One region of the Microbacterium sp. NPDC090281 genome, then DNA from elsewhere that is predicted to be linked to it. Evidence: predicted binding sites of a transcription regulator. Region 1 holds the regulator's gene; the other holds the start of a gene.
The links. The regulator LexA, encoded in region 1, represses DNA repair genes until DNA is damaged. The targets are predictions, from matches to a motif close to TCGAACANNTGTTCGA.
Positions count from the first base shown of each region.

Region 2: a site for LexA is predicted at 2,104-2,119, ahead of ACIQTX_RS04080 (DUF222 domain-containing protein). Genes of this name have one in related genera too.

Region 1 is NZ_JBIVYH010000002.1:34,860-38,264, forward strand. Features, by position in the region: gene hisB (imidazoleglycerol-phosphate dehydratase HisB) at 1-149, opposite strand, end outside; gene ACIQTX_RS14395 (histidinol-phosphate transaminase) at 146-1,231, opposite strand; gene ACIQTX_RS14400 (LysM peptidoglycan-binding domain-containing protein) at 1,287-1,655, opposite strand; gene lexA (transcriptional repressor LexA) at 1,945-2,631, shown strand; gene ACIQTX_RS14410 (prolyl oligopeptidase family serine peptidase) at 2,812-3,405, shown strand, end outside.
Region 2 is NZ_JBIVYH010000001.1:855,279-858,683, forward strand. Features, by position in the region: gene ACIQTX_RS04075 (glutamate-1-semialdehyde 2,1-aminomutase) at 1-511, shown strand, start outside; gene ACIQTX_RS04080 (DUF222 domain-containing protein) at 591-2,093, opposite strand; gene ACIQTX_RS04085 (hypothetical protein) at 2,228-2,677, shown strand; gene ACIQTX_RS04090 (ATP-binding cassette domain-containing protein) at 2,778-3,405, opposite strand, start outside.

The sequences.
Region 1 (3,405 bases):
AAGGCGGTGAGCATGTGGTCGAAGAACGGCACCGAAGTGTCGATGTGGCTCGCACCTGTGCCATCGAGGTTCAGCTCGAGCTCGACGGTGGACTCCGACGTGCTGCGGACGCGGCTCGCGGTGCGCGGGGTCGATACGGGGGTGCTCATGAAGCCGATCCTATCGAGGCCAGCGCGTCGAGGAACGCGGTGGTCTCGGCCTCGGTTCCCGCGCTCACCCTGAGGTGCCCCGGGATGCCGACGTCACGCACCAGCACGCCTCGGTCGTACAGCTGCTGCCAGGTCGCCTTAGGGTCGGCGACGCCACCGAACAGCACGAAGTTCGACCACGACTCGTGCGGCTGGTACCCGAGCGCTTCGAGGGTCGCCGTGATCCGGTCGCGCTGCTCGACGATCTCCTCGACCATGCCGAGCATCACGTCGGAGTTGCGCAGCGCAGCCACGGCCGCCGCCTGGGTGAGGCTGCTCAGGTGATAGGGCAGCCGCACCAGACGCAGCGCATCGATGAAGGCCGGGTCTGCCGCGAGATAGCCGACCCGGGCCCCGGCGAAGGCGAATGCCTTGCTCATCGTGCGGGAGACGGCGAGTCGAGGCCGACCTTCGAGCAGGGTCAACGCGGATGCCGCATCGTGTGGGGCGAACTCCTGATAAGCCTCATCGACGATGACGATGCCCCGCGACGCCTCATAGACCGCTTCGACGACATCCAGACCGAGCGGTGTACCGGTGGGGTTGTTGGGCGAGCAGAGGATGATCACGTCGGGGTCGGCTGCGCGCACCTGCTCCGCAGCCTCATCGGCGGTGATCGTGTAGTCGGGCTGACGGGTACCGGCAATCCACCGCGCTCCAGTCCCCTGCGCGATCAGCGGGTACATCGAGTACGTCGGGGCGAAGCCGAACGCCGTACGCCCCGGGCCTGCGAACGCCTGCAGAATGTGCTGCAGCACCTCGTTGGAACCGTTGCCGGCCCAGATCTGCTCGGCAGTGAGACCGTGGCCCAGGTACTCCGCGAAAGACTCCCGGAGGGTGGTGAACTCCCGGTCCGGATAGCGGTTGACCTCGTGGATCGCCACAGCGATGCCGTCGAGGATGTCACTCGCCACTGCATCCGGAATCGGATGGGTGTTCTCGTTCACATTGAGCGCGATCGGAAGAGGCGCTTGCGGAGCACCGTACGGAGTCAGTCCGCGAAGATCGTCACGAAGTGGGAGATCGTTGAGGGAGAAGGTCACCCTTCCCATGCTAAGCCGCCCGCTGAGCGGATGACGAAACGTTGCGGCGACCTGCTCAGTTCGCGTACTGCGCAGGAATCGCGAGAGTCTGGCCGATCTGGAGCTCGCCGCCTCGCAGCAGGTTCATCCGACTGATCTCGCCGATGACGTCGCGCGGATCGGCGTCGGGTGCGACCCCGGTCGCGATCGACCAGAGCGTGTCACCCGGCATGACCGTCACGGTCTCGACGCTCACTGCAGCCGTGTCTGCCCCTGAGGCGATGGCGCTGCCTCCGCTGAGTGCCGCGAAGGCGATGCCGACTGCCAGGGGTACCGACGCGAGCGCCAGCAGCACACCACGACCACGCGTCGTCAACCGCAGTCGCGTCGACGGACGCGACGATGCCGGAATGACTGCTGCGGTGCTGAAGCTGATGCTGCTCATGTCGTGCTCCTTATCCTGTTCCGGAGCCGTCAGGCCGCCGGGGAAGTTGGCGTAGCGTTCGCATTCGCGTCTCGGCCGGGAGCCGTGAATGCGAAGCTACGTACCGAAGATATCTTCGAGTTCGAACATCTGTCAAGTATTCTTCGAAACCACAACCGGAAATTGGCCGACACGCTCGAACAGATCTTCCAGATCAGCCGGTTTCTCGGATACGGTTTCGATAGGGATACCCCACCACGGGCCTCCGACATTCGAAGAGCGAAGTCGGATCACGCACTTAAGGAGCACCATGAGCGAGAACTCTGCCCCCGAGTCGGAGGCACCACGGACGCGCCGCCGCAAGAGCCTCAGCCCGAAGCAGATGGCGATCCTCGAGGTCATCCAGAACTCGATCGCACACCACGGCTACCCGCCGAGCATGCGGGAGATCGGCGACGCAGTCGGCCTCAAGTCGCTCTCCAGCGTGACTCACCAGCTCGGTCAGCTCGAGCTCAGCGGCTACCTCAGGCGCGACCCCGGCAAGACCAGGGCGATGGAGGTTCTCATCGACCTGCCGGGCAGCGGCACCGAGAACCCGGCCGACGTCGCGACCCCGGTCGGTGACGCCGCTCTCGTCCCTCTGGTCGGCCGCATCGCTGCCGGCGTGCCGATCACCGCGGATCAGCAGGTCGAGGAGATCTTCCCCCTCCCCCGCCAGCTGGTGGGCAAGGGCGACCTGTTCATGCTCAAGGTCTCAGGCGAGTCGATGATCGACGCCGCCATCTGCGACGGCGACTGGGTCGTCGTGCGCTCGCAGAACAGTGCGGAGAACGGCGAGATCGTGGCCGCGATGCTCGACGGCGAGGCGACGGTCAAGGTACTGCGCCGCCGCGACGGTCACACCTGGCTGCTCCCCCGCAACTCGGCTTTCGAGCCCATCCTCGGCGATGAGGCCGTCGTCCTCGGCAAGATCGTGGCAGTACTCCGCGCAGTCTGACCCGACGCATCACGACGAAGGCCCTCCCGGTTTCCCGGGAGGGCCTTCGAACATTCTCCGCCGGTAAGGCCGCAGTCCTGGTTCACCCGAAGACCCCCACATCACCTCGAAGACCCCGATCACCTCGACGACTCAGCGCACTCGTGTGACGCCGGGTGTCGTCGGCCATAGGCTCGAAGCATGTCGTCGTCCCCGTACGGTTCCTGGCCATCGCCCTACTCCGCCGCGTCGGTTGCGGCATCGTCCCCCCGTATCGACGGCGCACGCTTCGTCGGAACGGAGATCTGGTGGGGCGAGTCGGTGCCGACCGAGAAGGGACGTGTGACGGTACGGAGTTCCTCCGGCGCCGAGATTCTCCCTGCGCCCTGGAGCGCCCGTTCGCGCGTTCACGAGTACGGCGGAGGAGCCTGGACGGCAGACGACCAAGGCAGCCTGTACTTCGTCGATGCCGGAGACCAGCGGGTCCGTCGTCTGACGGCGGGAGGCATACTCGTCCCCCTCACGGCTCCGGGCCCCTCGCACGGAGGCCTGCGTCTGCAGAACGGACGCCTGTTGGCCGTGCGCGAAGATCTCTCGACCACGCCGCATCTTCGCTCGATCGTCGAGATCCCGCTCGACGGCTCCGCCGCCGATGATGCGTCCGCAATCAGGGTGGTCGCGGAGGGAGAAGGCTTCTACGCCCACCCCGCGCTCTCCCCCGACGGGACCCGTGTCGCATGGGTGGCCTGGAACCAGGGGCGGATGCCGTGGGAGAACGCGCGCGTGCAGATCGCA
Region 2 (3,405 bases), on a different contig from region 1:
CTTCACCTTCGGCAAGGTCGTCGGCGGCGGGATGCCGTTGGCCGCGCTCGGTGGTCGCGCCGACGTCATGGATCTGCTCGCTCCGCTCGGGCCGGTCTACCAGGCAGGCACGCTCTCCGGGAACCCGCTCTCGGTCGCTGCAGGTCTTGCGACGTTGCGGCTCGCGACGCCGGAGGTGTACGCGACGGTGGACGCGGCGTCCGCACGCGTGTCGAGCGCTCTCGATGCCGCACTCACGGCGGCGGGGGTCACCCACGCGGTCGCGCGAGCAGGCAACCTGTTCAGCGCGTCGTTCCGCGCCTCGGCACCCAGGAACTACGCCGAAGCGCAGGCGCAGGAGTCGTTCCGCTACGCTCCGTTCTTCCACTCGCTGCGCGAGCAGGGCGTGGCTCTCCCGCCGAGCGTGTTCGAGGCATGGTTCCTCACCGCCGCACACGGCGAGGAGGAGCTGCAGCACATCGAGGCCGCGCTTCCCGTGGCTGCTGCCGCAGCCGCTACCGCTACCGCCTAATCAGCTGCCCTGGTGACCAGGCTGTCGTCGCGCCAGGGAGCGTGCAGTTCTGCTCTTCGTCCCTTCGGAAGACGCGTGCTCAGACGAACATGACGCGACGCGGTGACGCATCGGTGTAGATCCGACCGAGCGGGCTGATCCACTCGATATCTCCACCGGTGAGTTGTCGCGCATGCCACCGGTGCTTTTCGTCGACGTCAGGATGCTTGAGGGCATGATGCCCTACGCAGAAGTGGCTGAGGTTGTCGATCGACGTCTTCCCGCCCCTGGCATGGTCGTGATTGTGGTCGACCTGGCAGCGGTGGACGGGTGTGCGGCACCCGGGGAATCGACAGTGCTGGTCGCGGGCCTGGAGATGCCGGCGCATCGCCGCCGTCGGAGTGTAGGCAGACGTGGCGGTCACCATCCCCGCGTGGTCGAGGAAGAGTCGCGCCCACCCGCCGTTGCACCCGGCGAGATCGCGAGCGATGTCGGGGTGAAGCGGGCCGATGCCGTCGAGTTCGGCCGCCCGGTCGTCGGCTCCGATCAGAGTGCCGGCGGCGACCGTGACCTGAATGCGGGCCTGGATGTTCTCCAGCCCGGTACCGCTCGCCGCGGACGGGTCGCTGGTGAGGAGCAGGTCGCTCAGCAGATCGGCGCGAACCGCATCGATGCCGCGTTCGTCGGCCGCGATGTGCTCCGCGCTGTGCGACGGATCGGTGGTGAAGGTGTCGCCCTCGCTGAAGATGACGTGCGCGTCGAGCCAGGAGTCGTCGAGACGGTGGGTGCCGAGCGCATAGTGATTGAGAGCAGGAGCATCGCGGAGGGTGTCATCCGCCGCCAGATCTTGCAGGAAGATCGGGTTGGTGCCCGAGTCGAGCTCATCCGGAGAGAGCATCGGCGCTGCGCTTCCGTGAGGATCACAGTCGGTATGAAGACCACGGTCGGTGAGTGTCTTGACGACGTGCTGCGCGAGTCGGGTCAGGCGATCGAGGATCGCATGGGCGAGGTGTTCGGGGAGCACGATCTGAAGCATCGCGAGTCCGTCGTCGAGAGAACGCACCGTGACCGACCGTTCGCCGCGGGCGCGCCGGTGCCTCTCGAGCATCGTCTCGCCGGCGAGAGACGAAGCGATCTGCCGTACTGCCGCTCGTGTGCGAGCGGGCGAGTCGTGCTCAGCCACGACCAGGGCGGCTGCGTCGTAGAGCGCGAGGGTCTCCGCGACGGCACGACCGTCGCGGACAGCTTGGCGAACCACCATCCCCGCTCGCACGATCTCTCGGACATGAGCGCCGCTGATCGCACCGTCGCGGAAAGCCTGCTGCACGACAGGATGCTCTGCTTCGAGGAACAGGGCATCTGCGAACGCGTACTCGACGCTGCCCTTCGACATGCGACCGGCCGCGGAGTACTCGGCGATCATCGATCGACGGATCGACTCACGATGCTGCGGCTGCTCGCGCACATCGTCGTCGAGCACCCGAATGCGGTCGGCGAGGAGAGCTGAAGCCTCGGCTTCGAGCGCTGCGATCAGGCGACGCTTCTCGACCCACGCATCGAGCAGCGCCGCGCAGTGCTCGATGTCGTTCGCGATGGCGGCCATGGATCGAGTATAGTACATATATTCGAATGTGGAATGGGGAATCTTGATGACTGGTGCCAACCGACAAGGGATCGTTGTGTTCCTGTGAACAACTTCCAGACAACTGGCAGGGCGGCGCTGGCAGACTGGGTGACATGGTGACGTTGTTGCTGGACCAGACGCAACTGGAGGTCGTGCTCTCGCCGATCGAACGTGCCGCCACCTTCCACCGCGACAACCTCCGGATCTCGCGCGACACCATCGCGAAGGTGCAGCTGACGGAAGACGCCTGGACCTGGCTCCGCGGAGTCCCGAACCCCGGGACGCACATCCCCGGTGTTCTCGCCGCCGGCAGCTGGAAGGCCGCGGGCAGCCTCGACTTCGTGCTGATCCGCCGCCGTCGCCCGAGCGTCGTGATCGACCTCGAAGGCGACGAGCAGTACCGCCGGCTGATCCTCACCACGCGACATGGGCTGGCCCTCACGCAGGCGCTGCGACTCGACGTCTCGACCGAGCCGGCGAGCGTCGAGGAGATCGTCGCGACCTCGCCGGTGCCCACATCGAAGGGCAGCCGCCGACCCGTCATCCGCCCCCGGCCTGCCTGACTCGCCACGGAGCGAGATCCATTCGCCGGCACGACGCCCCGGAACGACGAACGCCCTCCGTGACCCGTAGGTCCGGAGGGCGTTCTCGTCAGCAGGATCTTTAGCTGTGGTGGTTCTCGCCGTCGGAGTGGTTCTCACCGTCGGGGTGGTTCTCACCGTCGGGGTGGTTCTCACCGTCGGGGTGGTTCTCGCCGTCGGTCTCGTCGACGTGCTCGTCGCGGTTCTCGGCGTCGGTCTCATCAGCCGCGACGGATCCCTCCGAGCTGTCCTCTTCCGAGCTGTCCTCTTCCGAGCTGTCCTCTTCCGAGGTGTTCTCGTCTGAGTTGTTCTCTTCTGAGGTGTTCACTTCGGAACCGAGCTCGTCAGAGTTCTGCTCTTCTGAGGCGTGCTCTTCTGAGGTGTTCACGTCTGAGTTGTTCTCTTCGGAGGTGTTCACTTCGGAACTGTGCTCGTCGGAGCTCTGCTCTTCGGAACTGTGCTCGTCGGAGACTGCCTCCGCTGATTCGGCCAGCGGAACGGTGTCGATGACGCCGGTGGACGCGACGGTCCAGTGTGCGCCCTCCTCAGTGGAGCCGTCTTCCGAGGCCTGGTCTTCCGCGCTCAGCGGGTAGTCCTTCGGCTCGTCCTCGTAGTACGCGCGTGCAGCTGCAGCGAGCATGGAGCTGACGGCAGCCGACCGCGGGTCGTTCTCGGATGCTTCCTCAGCATCGGGAACCGCATCCTCAGCG